DNA from 2 places in the Blastococcus jejuensis genome. Region 2 is predicted to be linked to the other one. Evidence: riboswitches for the same ligand, from Rfam matches in the RefSeq annotation. Region 2 holds a riboswitch; the other holds the start of a gene.
What was found. A riboswitch is a leader RNA that binds a small molecule or an ion and turns the genes downstream of it on or off. The one in region 2 is predicted to bind thiamine pyrophosphate.
Positions count from the first base shown of each region.

Region 1: it holds a riboswitch for thiamine pyrophosphate, as region 2 does, so the genes downstream of both, ABD644_RS18485 (ECF transporter S component) here and ABD644_RS08195 (alcohol dehydrogenase catalytic domain-containing protein) in region 2, are expected to answer to the same signal.

Region 1 is NZ_BAAAVV010000011.1:49,263-57,298, forward strand. It holds gene ABD644_RS18455 (hypothetical protein) at 1-318, shown strand, start outside; gene ABD644_RS18460 (NAD(P)/FAD-dependent oxidoreductase) at 315-1,607, shown strand; gene ABD644_RS18465 (DUF1365 domain-containing protein) at 1,604-2,479, shown strand; gene ABD644_RS18470 (class I SAM-dependent methyltransferase) at 2,476-3,810, shown strand; gene ABD644_RS18475 (SDR family NAD(P)-dependent oxidoreductase) at 3,813-4,577, shown strand; gene ABD644_RS18480 (GNAT family N-acetyltransferase) at 4,489-5,115, opposite strand; TPP riboswitch at 5,200-5,302, shown strand; gene ABD644_RS18485 (ECF transporter S component) at 5,299-5,934, shown strand; gene ABD644_RS18490 (ABC transporter ATP-binding protein) at 5,942-7,366, shown strand; gene ABD644_RS18495 (energy-coupling factor transporter transmembrane component T family protein) at 7,437-8,036, shown strand, end outside.
Region 2 is NZ_BAAAVV010000003.1:228,272-235,486, reverse strand. It holds gene thiC (phosphomethylpyrimidine synthase ThiC) at 1-1,121, shown strand, start outside; gene bluB (5,6-dimethylbenzimidazole synthase) at 1,118-2,875, shown strand; gene thiD (bifunctional hydroxymethylpyrimidine kinase/phosphomethylpyrimidine kinase) at 2,884-3,693, opposite strand; gene thiE (thiamine phosphate synthase) at 3,690-4,364, opposite strand; gene thiM (hydroxyethylthiazole kinase) at 4,361-5,173, opposite strand; TPP riboswitch at 5,167-5,260, opposite strand; TPP riboswitch at 5,319-5,427, shown strand; gene ABD644_RS08195 (alcohol dehydrogenase catalytic domain-containing protein) at 5,418-6,431, shown strand; gene ABD644_RS08190 (CbtA family protein) at 6,421-7,191, opposite strand; gene ABD644_RS08185 (CbtB-domain containing protein) at 7,202-7,215, opposite strand, start outside.

The sequences.
Region 1 (8,036 bases), on a different contig from region 2:
ATCGCCGTCGGCGTGCTCGAGCTCGCCAAGCCCGACCTGTGGGCGCAGCCGACCGGTCTCGGCCCGCCGTCCCCGGCGCTGCGCGCGTGGCACCACACCCTCGGGGCGCGCGACGTCGTCTCCGGCCTGGCGATGACCTTCGCGCCGGCGGGGCCGGCGTTGCGGGCCGCGACCCTCTTCCGCATCGTCTCCGACACGACCGACGCCGTCGCCTTCGGGCTCAACGCGCCCGACGCCGCCCGGAAGGGCAAATCCGTGGGCGCGGCGCTGGGCTACGCGGCGATCAACGCGCTCTCGCTCCGCTGGGCCGGCCGATGACCGCCGCCGCCCTGCGCCGGCCGACCGCCGCCGTCGTCGGGTCCGGCGTCGCCGGGCTCACCGCCGCCTACCTCCTGCAGCGCACCCACGACGTGACGCTGTTCGAGGCCGACGACCGGCTCGGCGGGCACGCCCACACCCACGACGTCGCGACGCCGGACGGCCGGGTGCTCCCCGTCGACACCGGTTTCATCGTGCACAACGAGCGCACCTACCCCAACCTGCTGCGGCTCTTCGGCGAGCTCGGGGTCGCCACCCAGCCCACCGAGATGAGCATGTCGATCACCTGCGAGGGCTGCGGGCTGGAGTACGCCGGCGCGCGCGGGCTGGCCGGGCTGTTCGCCCAGCCGCGCCGGGCCGGCGACCCGGCCTACCTCCGCATGCTGGGCGAGGTCCGCCGGTTCCACGCCCACGCCCGCCGGCTGCTCGACCACGCCGACACGGCCCCCGGTTCCGACGTCGACGGCCTCTCCCTGGGCACCTTCCTGGCGCTGGGCGGCTACTCCGACTACTTCGTGCGGCACTTCATGATCCCGGTGGTCTCGTGCGTCTGGTCGTCGGGCACCGGGGCCGCGCTCCAGTACCCGGCCGCCTACCTGTTCCGGTTCCTCGACAACCACGGGATGCTCGCGGTGACCGGTTCGCCGCAGTGGCGGACCGTCGTCGGCGGGTCGCGCAGCTACGTCGAGCGCGCCGCCAAGGGGCTGAGCGCGGTGGCGACCGGGGCCGGCATCCGCACGCTGACCCGGCACGTCGACGGCGTCGAACTGGTCGACGACGACGGCCAGCGGCACCGGGCCGACGCCGTCGTGGTCGCGACGCACCCCGACCAGGCGCTGCGCCTGCTCGGGGACGCCACCGACACCGAGCGGCAGGTCCTGGGCGCGTTCGAGTACTCCCGCAACGAGACGCTGCTGCACACCGACGCCTCGGTGCTGCCGGCGGCCCGCCGGGCCCGCGCGTCGTGGAACTACCGCATGACCTGCGCCCGCCCGGTCGAGCAGGTCCAGGTCAGCTACTGGATGAACCGGCTGCAGGCCATGGACGAGCCGGTCGACTACCTGGTCACGCTCAACGGCGGCGACCGCATCGACGACGACTCGGTGCTGCGCCGCATGGTCTACGAGCACCCGATCTACACCGCGGAGTCGGTCGCCGCCCAGCGGCGGCTTCCCGAGCTCAACAGCGGCCGCACGGCGTTCGCCGGCGCGTACCACGGCTGGGGCTTCCACGAGGACGGCTGCGCGGCGGGCGTGCGCGCCGCCGCGACGTTCGGAGCGGGGTGGTGACGGCCACGGCCCTGACCCCGCCGCGCGCCGCAGCGGACCGGTGGGCGCCCGTCGCCACCCCGGCCCTCTACGACGTGCGGATCCGGCACACCCGCACGACGCCGCTGCGCAACAGCTTCGAGTACGGCGCCGACCTCTGGCTGGTCGACCTCGACGACGTCGCCGCGGGGCGGCTGGCCGCCGACGGACCGCTGCCGCGGTGGCTGCGCGCACAGGTCCGGTTCGAGCCGGCCGACCACCTCGGCGATCCGACCCGGTCGATCAAGGAGAACGTGGCCGAGTTCGCCCGGCTGCACGGGGTGGACGACGTCGTCCGGGTGCTCATGCTGGCCTCGCCCCGCAGCGGTGCCGGGCGGCTGAGCCACGTGTTCAACCCCCTGTCGACGCACTGGTGCTACCGGGCCGACGGCTCGCTGGCCTGCCTGGTCGCCGAGGTGCACAACACGTACGGCGAGCGGCACGCCTACCTGCTGCGCCCGGACGACGCCGGCCGCGCGGAGGCCGACAAGGAGTTCTACGTCTCCCCGTTCTTCGCCGTCTCCGGGCGCTACCGCATGCGGTTCTCGGCGCCGGGGGCACGGCTGCACGTCGGGATGGCCCTCACCGACGGGGGGCGCACGCCGTTCACCGCCACCGTCCGCGGTTCGGCCCGCGCGGCGACGGTGCGGGCCATCCGCGCTGCCACGCTCCGTCGTCCCATGATGGCGCTCCGCGTGAGCGCCCTGATCAGGGTCCAGGGAGTGACACTGTGGCTCCGAGGGTTGCCCGTGGTCGCGCGGACGCCGCACCATGCCCCCGCCGGCGTCGCGAGCCCCGTCGGGCGGACGCCGGCCGGCACGAGGAACCACCGCGAGAACAGGACCGGCTCATGACCACCGTGCAGCGGACCGACGGCCGGGGCGACCACGACGGGCGCGGGCCCGCCGGGAGCCGGCCGGCGCGGGGCACCCAGCAGCGCTTCCCCGTCCCGCGGCCGGACGCGGCGCACTGGCCGGGCCTGGCCACGCCGCCGTCGGCGCCGGTCCACGCGCGCATCGCCGCCGCCGTCTTCACGCGTGCCGTGGCGACGCTCCCGGTGCGCGTGATCTTCCCCGACGGGCGGGTCCTCGGTTCCGGGGGCAAGGACGCCCCGACGATGCGGATGGTCCGGCCGGCGGCGGTGTTCGCCCGGCTGGGTGCCGACGCGAAGATCGGCTTCGGCGAGGCGTACATGACCGGCGACTGGACGACCGCGCCCGGCACCGACCTCGCCGATCTCCTGGCCCCGTTCGCAGCCCGCATGTCGCGGCTGGTGCACCCGCTGCTGCAGCGGCTGCGGCACGTCGTCGAGCGCACGCAGCCGGCCCACGAGGAGAACACCCCCGAGAACAGCCGCGGCAACATCGCGCGGCACTACGACCTGTCCAACGAGCTGTTCGAGGCCTTCCTCGACGAGACGATGACCTACTCCTCGGCCTGGTTCGAGCCCGGCGACGACCTGGCCGCGGCCCAGCGCCGCAAGATGGACGGGATCCTCGACCTGGCCCGCGTCGGTCCGGGCATGCACGTGCTGGAGATCGGTTCCGGCTGGGGCGCGCTGGCCATCCGGGCGGCCAGCGAGCGCGGCGCCCGCGTGACCACCCTGACCCTGTCGACCGAGCAGCAGGCGCTGGCCCGCCGGCGGGCGGACGACGCCGGCGTCGGGCACCTGGTCGACGTCCGGCTGCAGGACTACCGGGAGGCGACCGGCTCCTACGACGCGATCGTCTCGGTGGAGATGATCGAGGCGGTCGGCGAGCGCTTCTGGCCGACCTACTTCGGCGCGCTGGACGGCCTGCTCGCCCCGGGCGGCCGGGTGGGCCTGCAAGCGATCACCATGGCCCACGACCGGTTGATGGCCACCCGTCGCAGCTACACCTGGATCCACAAGTACGTGTTCCCCGGCGGGATCATCCCGTCGCTGCGGGCGATCACCGACACCCTCACGGCGCACACCCGGCTGTCCGTCGTCGAACGCCGCGACCTCGGCCCGCACTACGCGCACACCCTGGCGCTGTGGCGGGAGCAGTTCCTGGCCAACTGGGACCGGCTCGAGGGCTCGTTCGACGGCACGTTCCGCCGGATGTGGGAGTTCTACCTCGCCTACTGCGAGGCCGGTTTCCGGGTGGGCTACCTCGGCGTGAGCCAGCTGGGCCTGGCCCGCCACCCGTTCGCGGGCGCCTGAGGGTGCGGATCGCCGGAGCCCGCGTCTGGGTCACCGGGGCGTCGAGCGGCATCGGGGCCGCGCTGGCCCGCGAGCTGGCCGACCGGGGGGCAGCGGTGGCGATCAGCGCCCGGAGCACGGAGAAGCTACGGGCCGTCGCCGGCGGGCGCATGCACGTGGAACCCGTCGACGTCACCGACCGCGCGGCCACGGTCGCGGCCGCCGCGAACGTCCGGGCGGCGCTCGGCGGCCTCGACCTCGCGGTGCTCAACGCCGGCACCTGGTCGAGGTTCCACGTGGATCATTGGGACAGCCAGGCCTTCGCCGACCACCTGCAGACCAACCTGATGGGCACGGTGCACGCGCTCGAGGGCGTCGTCCCCACGATGCTCGAGCAGGGCCGCGGCCAGATCGTCGGGACGGCGTCGGTCGCCGGCTACCGCGGCCTGCCGGGGGCGGAGGCCTACGGGTCGACCAAGGCGGCGCTGCTGCACCTGTTCGAGGCGCTGCGCGGCTCCCTCGGCCCGCGCGGGATCGTCGTCCAGACGGTGTCCCCCGGCTTCGTCCGCACGCCGATGACCGACCGCAACACCTTCCCGATGCCGTTCCTGATCTCACCGGAGGCCGCGGCGCGCGCCATCGCCGACGGGATCGCGAAGGACAAGGCCGAGATCGTCTTCCCGCTGCCCATGATGCTGGTCATGAAGGTCGCCCGGCTGGTCCCGGTCCGGGCCTGGACGGCGGCGACGGCGGCGATGACCCGGCGGGGCCTGCGCCGCGGGAGCTGACCGGCGGCACGGGATCGTCGGACAGGCGGGCCCAGAGCAGCTCGTCGTGCTTGAGCCCGTCCCCGTACCGGTAGGAGCGGCGCAGCCGGCCCTCGAACGTGAAGCCGGCCTTCTCGGCCACCCGCCCGGATGCCGCGTTCTCGACGGCGTGGCACAGCTCGATCCGGTCCACGGCCAGCGCGCCGAACGCCCATCGGCAGGCCGTGTCGACGGCCACCGTGGCCACGCCCCGCCCGCGAGCGGCCGGCGCGGTCCAGTAGCCGATCTCCGCGTCGCCCTGCACCGCGTCGATCGAGTGCAGCGAGACCGATGCGAGCAGCCCGTCGTCCGAGCCGACGACGGCCCACGACGCGTGCGTGCCCGACTCCCAGTCGGCCCGGCGGGCCACCAGCGCGGCTGCCTCGTCGCGCGAGCCCACCCCGCCGCCGTTCCACAGCCGGATCGAGGGGTCCTGCAGCGCCGCCCAGACCGCGTCGGCGTCGCCCGCGCGCCACGGCCGGAGCCGGAGCCACCCGCAGTCCAGCACGATCGGTTCCATCCCCCGATCGTGCCCCGAGCGGCACCGGCCGAGGGGCGGGGGCCCGCACCGTCACCGGAGGTCTAGGCTTCTGCGCACAACAGAAGAAACCGACAGGGGAGCGCTTCGGCGCTGAGAGTGCGGGACACCGCAGACCCTCGAACCTGATCCGGGTCATGCCGGCGCAGGGAGTCTGGAGGAGCTATGGCCGAACAGGCCGTCCGTCCGTCGTCCACCGATGCCACCGAGCCGGGTCGTGCCGGCGTGCGCTGGCGCACCGTCGACATCGTCGTCGCCGCCGTCCTCGGCGTCGCCTTCGGCGTCGTGTTCTGGGCCTGGAACCTCGTCTTCGGCGTGCTCTCGGCGCCGCTGGACTTCTTCCCGCCGCTCTCGGCGATCCTCAACGGCGTCTACCTGATGCCGGGCGTGGTCGCGGGCCTGCTGATCCGGAAGCCCGGGGCGGCGGTGTTCGCCTCCACGCTGGCCGCGGCGGTCAGCCTGCTGCTCGGCTCGCCCTACGGCGGGATCATCGTCGTCTACGGCCTGGTGCAGGGCCTCGGCGGCGAGCTCGGTTTCCTGCTCACCCGGTACCGCAGCTTCGGCTGGGCGACCGCGGTGCTGGCGGGGGTGACCGCCGGCCTGTCGACGTCGATCCTCGACCTGAGCCTCTACTACCCGGTCTCGGCCGAGTACCCGTTCTGGGTGTTCACGCTGCCCTACACGCTCTTCACGACGCTCTCCAGCGTGCTGCTCGCCGGCGTCGTCGGGCTCCTGCTGGTCCGTGCCCTGGCCCGCACCGGGGCGCTGAGCTCGTTCGCCTCGGGCCGCGCCCGCGTCTGACCGGCCGGTGACCACCACCGGTGGTGTCGCCCGCACGACGACCGGCCCGGTCCGCGTCGTCGCGCGGGGGCTCGGCGTGCGCCACCCGTCGCGGCTCGCCTGGGCCCTGACGGGGGTCGACCTCGTCGTCGAGCCGGGCGAGCGGGTGCTGCTCACCGGCGCCTCGGGGGCGGGGAAGTCGACGCTGCTGTCCGCGCTGGCCGGGATCCTCGACGCCGAGGGCACCGAGGTCGCCGGCGAGCTGACCATCGACGGCGCCCCGCCCCGGGCGGCCCGCGGCCGGCTCGGTCTGCTGGCCCAGGACCCGGACAGCCAGCTGGTCATGACCCGCGCCGGCGACGACGTCGCGTTCGGGCTGGAGAACGCCGGCCTGCCGCGCGAGCGGATCTGGCCGCGGGTCGACGCGGCGCTGGAGGCCGTCGGCTTCCCGTACGGCCGGGACCGGCCCACGCAGGCGCTCTCGGGCGGTGAGAAGCAGCGCCTCGTACTCGCCGGCGCCCTCGCCCGCGATCCGGGCCTGCTCCTGCTCGACGAGCCGACGGCGCAGCTGGACCCACCCGGGGCGGCGCTGGTGCGTGGCGCCGTCGCGCGCGCGACCGCCCACCGGCGGGCCACCGTGATCGTCGTCGACCACGACGCGGGCCCGTGGCTGCCACTGGTCGACCGCGTCGTCGAGCTGACCGACGGCGGGCTGGTCGAGCACGGCCCGGGCTGGCGCCCGGCCGACCGCACCGCCGGGCTGCGTCTCCCGGGCGCGGGCGACGGACCGGTCCTGCTCGCCGCGGACGCCGTCGGCTTCACCTACCGCGGCGCCCGGGTGCCCGCGCTGCCGCCGACCACCGCCCTCGTGACCGGGGGGCGGGCCCTCGCCGTCACAGGGCCGAACGGCACCGGCAAGTCCACGCTCGCCCTCCTGCTGGCCGGCCTGCGGGCGCCCACGACCGGCCGGATCGAGGCGGCGCCGGAGCTGGTGGCCGGGGTCCGCCGGGGGTACCGCGCGCCGCACCGCTGGCGGGCCGAGGAACTGGTCACCCGGATCGGGACGGTCTTCCAGAACCCGGAGCAGCAGTTCCTGACCGGCCGGCTGCGCGACGAGCTCGCCCTCGGGCCGCTGCGGTCCGGGGAGCACGCAGCGGCCGCCCGCGCGACCGCCGACGAACTGCTGGAACGACTCGGCCTGACGGCGTTCGCCGAGGCCAACCCGTACACGCTCTCCGGCGGCCAGCAGCGCCGGCTGTCGGTGGCCACCGCGCTGGCGACCTCGCCGCGGGTGCTGGTGCTCGACGAGCCGACCTTCGGGCAGGACGCCGCGACCTGGCGCGAGGTGGTCACGCTCCTGGCCGAGCAGCGCGCCCGGGGCTGCGCGGTCGCCGTCGTCACCCACGACCGGGACCTCGTCGACGTGCTGGCCGACGACAGGTTGAGGCTGTGAGGACGACAGGCGAGCGAGCATCGCAGCGAGCGCCAGCGAGCGAGGAGCGGAACGAGCCCGGAGTCGAACCATGAGCACTGTGACGGCGTCCCTGGCGCTGGGGCCGGTGGCCGACGTCCCGCTGTCCCGGATCAACCCGGTCGCCCAGCTCAGCGCGATGGCCGTCGTCACCGTCGTGCTCCTGACCAGCCTGGACGTCGTCACTCCGGCGGTCGTCGTCGCCGCCGAGCTGTGCCTGCTGCCGGCCGCCGGCCTGAGCCGGCCCCGGGACCTGTGGCGGCGCACCTGGCCGCTGCTGATCGGCGCCGGGTCCGTCGGGCTGGTGAACGTGCTGCTGTCGGACGACGCGACCGTGGTCACCGGCGTCGGCCTGGCGCTGCGAGTGATCGGGCTCGCGCTGCCGGGGGTGCTCCTGGTGGCCTCCACCGACCCGGTGCGGCTGGCCGACGCGCTCACCCTGCACTGGCGGCTGTCCACCCGCTTCGCCTTCGGTGCGCTGGCCGCACTGCGGCTGGTGCCGCTGCTGGTGACCGAGTTCGAGTCGGTCCGCCTCGCCCGGCGCACGCGCGGGGTGTCGGCCGGCCGGAACCCGATCGCCCGGGTGCGGCTGGTCGCGGGGATCGGCTTCGCGCTCCTGGTCGGCGCCGTCCGGCGGGGTTCGCGTCTCGCG
Region 2 (7,215 bases):
CGGTCATGGACCTCTCCACCGGCCGCAACATCCACAGCACCCGCGAGTGGATCCTGCGCAACTCCCCGGTGCCGATCGGCACAGTGCCGATCTACCAGGCCCTGGAGAAGGTCGGCGGAAAGGCCGAGGAGCTGACGTGGGAGGTCTACCGCGACACCGTGGTCGAGCAGTGCGAGCAGGGCGTCGACTACATGACCGTGCACGCCGGCGTCCTGCTGCGGTACGTGCCCCTCACCGCCCGGCGCAAGACCGGCATCGTCAGCCGCGGGGGGTCGATCATGGCGGCCTGGTGCCTGGCCCATCACCAGGAGAACTTCCTCTACACCCACTTCGCCGAGCTCTGCGAGATCCTGCGTGCCTACGACGTCACCTTCTCCCTCGGCGACGGGCTGCGGCCGGGTTCGGTGTACGACGCCAACGACGAGGCGCAGCTGGCCGAGCTGCGCACCCTGGGTGAGCTGACCACGGTGGCCTGGGACCACGACGTCCAGGTGATGATCGAGGGCCCGGGCCACGTGCCGATGAACAAGATCAAGGAGAACGTGGACCTGCAGCTCGACCTGTGCCACGAGGCGCCCTTCTACACGCTGGGCCCGCTCACCACGGACGTCGCGCCCGGCTACGACCACATCACCTCGGCGATCGGCGCGGCGATGATCGCCTGGCACGGGACGGCGATGCTCTGCTATGTGACGCCCAAGGAGCACCTGGGACTGCCCGACCGGGACGACGTCAAGGACGGGATGATCGCCTACAAGATCGCCGCCCACGCCGCCGACGTCGCCAAGGGCCACCCCGGCGCTCAGGCGTGGGACGACGCGCTGTCCGACGCCCGGTTCGAGTTCCGCTGGGAGGACCAGTTCACCCTGGCCCTGGATCCCGACACCGCCCGGTCGATGCACGACGAGACGCTGCCCGCGGCGCCGGCCAAGACGGCGCACTTCTGCTCCATGTGCGGCCCGCACTTCTGCTCGATGCGCATCTCGCAGGACGTGCGCCGCTACGCGGAGGAGCGGGGGCTGACGTCGGAGGAGGCGATCGAGGCGGGGCTGAAGGAAGGCGGCCGAGTTCACCGCGCACGGCGGCCGCATCCAGCTGCCGCTGGCGACGTAGCACCGTGACCCCGGGCGAGCGGGTGTGGCCCCGGCCGGTGCCGCTCGTCGGTGACGGGTCGGCCGCCTCTGAGCGAGCTGCCGACCCCACCGGCTGGGCGCTGACACCGGGTCTCCGGGCGGGGCTGTACGAGGCCATCGGGGCCCGGCGCGACGTCCGCCGGTTCCGGCCCGACCCGGTGCCCGGTGAGGTGCTGGACCGGGTACTCGGGGCGGCCCATGCCGCCCCGTCGGTCGGGCACAGCCAGCCGTGGCGGTTCCTGATCGTCCGCGACCCGGAGGTCCGGGACCGGGCAGCGGTCCTCACCGACCGCGAGCGGCTGCGCCAAGCGGCCGGACTCGACGCGGACGCGGGCCGCCGCCTGCTCGACCTGCAGCTCGAGGGCGTCCGCGAGGCCCCGCTGGGGATCGTCGTCTGCTGTGATCGGCGCACCCCGGCAGCCGGGGTGCTGGGCCGGGCCACGTTCCCCGACGCCGACCTGTGGAGCTGCGCGGCCGCGATCCAGAACCTGTGGCTGGCTTCCCGGGCGGAGGGGCTGGGCGTCGGCTGGGTCACCCTCTTCCGCCCGGAGGACCTGGCCGCGCTGCTCGGCCTGCCCGACGGCGTGGTCACGCTGGGCTGGCTGTGCCTCGGCTGGCCCGACGAGCGCCCGCCGGCGCCCGGGCTGGAACGCGCGGGCTGGTCACGGCGGCTCCCGCTGTGCGACGTCGTGCTCACCGACCGCTGGCCCGACGATGGCGGGGCGCCCCCCGCGCCGCCATCGCGAATGCGCGCGCCCGACCAGCTCGCGGTGGTCGGCGCCCGGGACGAGGCGGACCGGCTGCTCACCGTGCCCGGCTCATTGGGGGTGTTGGACCGGGCGATCGACCGCGCCGTGGCGCTGGGCCGCGGTGCGGCCGCCGGAGGGGTGCTCCTCCTGGCCGCCGCGGACCATCCCGTCGCGGTGCACGAGGTCTCTCCCTACCGCTCGTCGGTCACCCGGGACGTGCTGGACGCCGCCGTCCACGGGACCTCGCTCGGCGCCGTCGCCGCCCGATCGGTCGGCCTGGAGCTGCGGATCGTCGACGCAGGGGTGGCCGGGACACCCGTCCCCGGTGTCACGGGCCTGCGGCCGCCGGGACCCCGCGGGGACCTGGTGCACGCGCCGGCGATGACGCTCGCGGACACGCACGACCTCGTCGAGGCCGGGCACCGGCTGGGGAGGGACGTGGGCGCGACCGGCATCGTCGCGCTCGGGGAGATCGGCGTCGCGAACACGACCGTGGCGGCCGCCCTCGCCTGCGGGCTGCTCGGTGCCGACCCCGCCGCGGTGGTCGGTCTCGGATCCGGCGCGGACGCGGCAATGCTCGAGCGCAAGCACGCGGCGGTGTCCGCCGCGGTGGACCGGGCACGACGGGCGCACCCGACGTTGGGTGCGGACCCGCTGCTCACCCTGGCCGAGCTCGGAGGCCCCGAACTGGCGGTGCTCGCAGGGGTCGCACGAGGTGCAGCGGAGGCGAGCGCGGTCGTCGTCCTCGACGGCTTCGCCGTCTCACTCGCGGCCCTCGTGGCGGTGCAGCTCGAACCTGCCGTCCAGGCCTGCCTGGTCGCCGGCCAGCGCAGCCGCGAGGGCGGGCATGCCCTCGTGCTCCAGCACCTGGGCGTCGAGCCGCTGCTCGACCTGCGGATGCGCGCCGGCGAAGGCGTCGGTGCGGCGTTGGCCACCGGCCTGCTCCTCGACGGCCTCGCGCTGCGGCGCGGTGCCGCGCGGGCCGACCACTGACGCGCCGGTCAGTCAGGCCAGATCCCGGCGAAATGGTGCACCGGACCGTGGCCGGAGCCGATGTCGAGCCCATTCCCGGCCCGCAGCGCCCGCTGCAGGTAGTCGCGGGCGCCGTCGACGAGCACGGGCCACCCGGCGCCTGGCCTGCAGGCCGCGAGCGCGGCGATCGCCGAGGAGAGCGTGCACCCGGTGCCGTGAGTCGCGGTCGTGGGCACCCGCGGGCGCCGGGTGACGTGCACGCCCTGAGCGGAGGCCAGCACGTCGACGCTCTCCTCGCCGCCGAGGTGCCCGCCCTTGAGCAGCACGGCGCGCGGTCCCAGCGTCAGGAGGGCGACGGCCTGCTCCGGGAGGGCGTCGACGTCGGTGGCCGGGGCGACGTCGAGTAGTGCCGCGGCCTCCGGCACGTTCGGTGTGACCAGGTCGGCGAGCGGCAGCAGCTCGTCGCGGACGGCGGACACCGCGGCCTCGTCGATCAGCCGGTCCCCGCTCGTGGCGACCATCACGGGGTCGCAGACGACGGGGCCGGGACGGCGCTCGGCGAGCACGGCGGCCACCTCGCGCACCACCTCGGCGGTGCCCAGCATGCCGAGTTTGGTGGCGTGCACCTCGACGTCGTCGAGCAGGGTACGCAGCTGCAGCTCGACGAACGCGGCCGGGACCGGATGGACCCCGGTGACCCCACGGGTGTTCTGCGCGGTCAGCGCGGTGAGGACGGCGGTGCCGTAGGCGCCCAGCGCGCTGAACGTCTTCAGGTCTGCTTGCACGCCGGCGCCACCGCTGGGGTCGCTACCGGCGACGGTGAGGGCCACGGCGGTCACCGGTACACCTCGGCGGGCACGCCTCGGGAGAGTTCTCGACGCAGCTTCCGGGCCGCGGACGCCGGGTCGGCCGCCGCGCAGAGGGCCGACACCACGCAGATGCCGTCGACCCCGGTGGCCGCGACCTCTGCGGCCCGGTCGGCGCCGATGCCACCGATGGCCACGGCGGTCAGCCCCCCGGCGCGGGCGGCGGCCGCCAGCTCGCGGGTCCCGTCCAGGCCCAGAGCCGGTCCGGCATCGGGCTTGGTCGGCGTTCCCCACACCGGGCTCACGCCGACCAGGTCCAGCGTCCCGGTCGGCAGTGCCAGGGCGGCAGCGATTTCGGCGGGCGACGACACCGACAGGCCGAGCAGCCGTCGGGGGCCGATCAGGGCCCGCACCTCGGTGGCCGGCAGGTCCTCCTGGCCAACATGCACGCCGTCGGCGGCGGCCAGCAGCGCGACGTCGACCGCGTCGTTCACCACGACGGCCACCCCCGGGACCTCCGCGACCGCCTCCTGCACCGCCCTGGTGAGGGCGAGCAGGTCGCGACGGGAGGCGCCCTTGTCGCGCACCTGCACCGCGGTCACCCCACCGGCCACCGCCGCCCGGACGACGTCGGCCACCGGCCGCGGCGCGCACAGCTGCGTGTCGGTGACCAGGTAGAGCGTCGGGTCAAACGGCGGTCTCATCGGGCGACGCGCACGTCTGCCTTCGCCAGCGCGTCGGCGTCGACCGCGTCGAGTGCGTCGAGCCACGCGGCGGCGAACGTGCCCGGTCCGGCGGCCGTCGCCGCGGCTCGTTCCGCGGCGAGTGCCACGTGGGCGTGGGCGGCGACCGCTCCGGTCAGCGGGTCGTCGGTGGCGGCGACGTAGGCGGCGACGAGGGCGCCGAGCGCGCACCCGGCACCCGTCGTCCTCGTCAGGAGCACCGAACCGCCACCCACCCGGACGGTTCGCGTTCCGTCGGTGAGCAGGTCGACCTCCCCGCTGACGGCCACCACGCCACCGGTCCGCCGGGCCAGCTCGGCGGCGGCGGTGGCGGCGTCATCGGTTCCCGCGGTGCTGTCCACGCCCCGCCCGCCCGCGCCTGCGCCGGCGAGCGCCATCACCTCCGAGGCGTTCCCGCGCACCACAGTGGGACGCAGTGCCAGCAGCTCGTCGGCCAGCGTGGTGCGGTAGGCGAGGGCGCCGACGGCGACGGGGTCGAGGACCCATGGCGTCCCCGCCGTCCCGGCGGAGCGCGCGGCGATCCGCATCGCCTCCGCGGTCCGCTCGTGGACGGTCCCCACGTTCACCAGCACCGCGGAGGCGACGGCGGCGAAGTCGCCGGCCTCCTGCGGGGCGTCCACCATCGCGGGTGCGGCGCCGACGGCCAGGAGCGCGTTGGCGGTGAGGGCCTGGACGACGGTGTTGGTCAGGCAGTGCACCAGGGGGGCGGTCGCGCGCAGCGCCTCGTGGACGGCGCGCAGGTCGATCAGTTCCGTGCTGGATCCGGACATGCCGGTGACATCCCTTCGCCAGTGTCAACTGGAGCAGGTTCGACGGGTGTGTTCTCAGTCCCGGGCGGGACACCCCGTGCCACGTACGCCGCGAACGTAACAGCCGCCCGGGCGCGTGCAGCCTCGGACCCTGGCGGTAGCCTGCCCGGCGTATCGCGGGAGCCCATCCGAGTGGGCTGAGAGGGCGGCTAGGGCCGCCGACCGTTCGAACCTGTCCGGGTCATGCCGGCGTAGGGAGGCAGTTGTGCGTGCTGTGCGGTTTCATGAGGTCGGTCGGCCGCTGGGGACGGAGGACGTCGAGCCGCCCCGGCCAGGCCCGTGGGACGTGCTGATCGACGTGGCGGCGGCTGGGGTCTGCGGCACCGAGCTGCATTTCGTTGACGGGTTGCTCACCCCGGGCCGGAGGCCGATCACCCTCGGCCACGAGGTCGCGGGGATCGTCGCCGAGGTCGGCGAGGCCGTCGAGCACGTCCAGCCCGGTGACCGGGTCGCGGTGCACTACCTGCATGCCTGCGGCCGCTGCCGGTGGTGCCGCACGGGGGACGACCATCTCTGCGACGCCCCGCTGGGCTTCCTGGCCTTCGGCACCGACGGCGGGTTCGCCGAGCAGCTCGTCGTCCCGGCGTCGGCGACCGTGCCCGTTCCCCAGGGACTCGACCTGGCAGAGGCGGCCGCTCTCTGCTGCAGCGGCACCACGGCGCTCCACGCGGTCGACGTTGCCGGGATCACCGCGGGCGCCACGGCGGTGGTCTACGGCAGCGGTGGAGTGGGCCTTGCGCTCGTGCAGGTGCTCAGGGAAGCCGGAGCGCGACCCATCGCCGTCGCCCGCAACCCGGAACGGCTGGCACTCGCGCGGGAGCTGGGCGCCGAGACGACGGTGAACGCGGCCAGGGAGGACGTGGTCGCCGCGATCCGCGCGGCGACCGGCGGGGCTGGGGCCGACGTGGTCTTCGAGCTGGTCGGCACTCGGGTCACGGGTGCGGCCGCGCTGGCGTCCCTCGCCAAGCGTGGCACCCTGGTCTATGTCGGCTACAGCTTCGATCGGGTGGAATTCGACCCGCTGTCGCTCGTCGTGCCGGAACAGCGCATCGTCACGTCGGTCGGCAACCGCCGCTCCGAACTGGTGGAGGCTCTCGACCTCGCCGCTCGAGGTCGGCTCATCACGCGGGTGACGCGCTACCCGCTGGGCGACGTCGGGCGGGTGCTCGACGATCTGCGCGCCGGCCGGGTGCTCGGCCGCGCCGTGCTCATCCCGTGATCGGTGGGCGGGCCAGCCGGTCGACCAGCCAGCCGCCGGCCAGGCCCAGGGTCGTCCACAGCACCGCGAGCTGCCCCAGCGAGGCGACCCGGAAGTCCCACACCATCGCCGCGGGCACGTCCGCGGCGATCGGGTCCGGATTGGCGGGGATCAGGACGAGAATGGTCCCCAGGAGCAGGGTGAGCGTCCCGACGGCGGCGGTCGCGGTCGCCGCGGGACTGACCGCCCGGCTCTGCAGGAAGCTGACCAGTGCCGCGACCAGCATCGCGGAGACGATGCCGCTCAGGAGGACGGTCCCGTAGATCGCCGTCCGGGTGCCGACGGTCGCGGGGTCACCGAGGGCAGGCGGATTGGCCGGGATCTTCAACGCCGGCAACAGGGCGAAGATGCCGAAACCGATCCCGGCGAGCAGGCACACCCGGGCCAGGTCCGTCCGGCCGGGCAGCCGGTGGCGGACCAGCGCATAGACGCCCGTGAAGACCACCGCCAGCACCACGCCGGCCAGCAGGGTCCCGAGGAAACCGCCGACCAGCTGCTCCGCGCGACCGAACAGCTCCTCGGCGTGGTCGTGGACGCCCCCACCGGCTGCCGCACGAGCTTCCTCCAGTTCGAGGGCCGGCTCGATCGCGCGCTCGGTGACGAGGAGGGAGTAGACCCCGGAGAGCGTCCCGGCGATCAGCCCGGCCAGGACCATGCGGCCGAGCAGTGGTCCGAAGCGCGGCGCCTGCAGCGTCGGGGAGCGGTCCAGGGTCCTGGTCATGCCCGTCGCCTCAGTGGCAGGGCA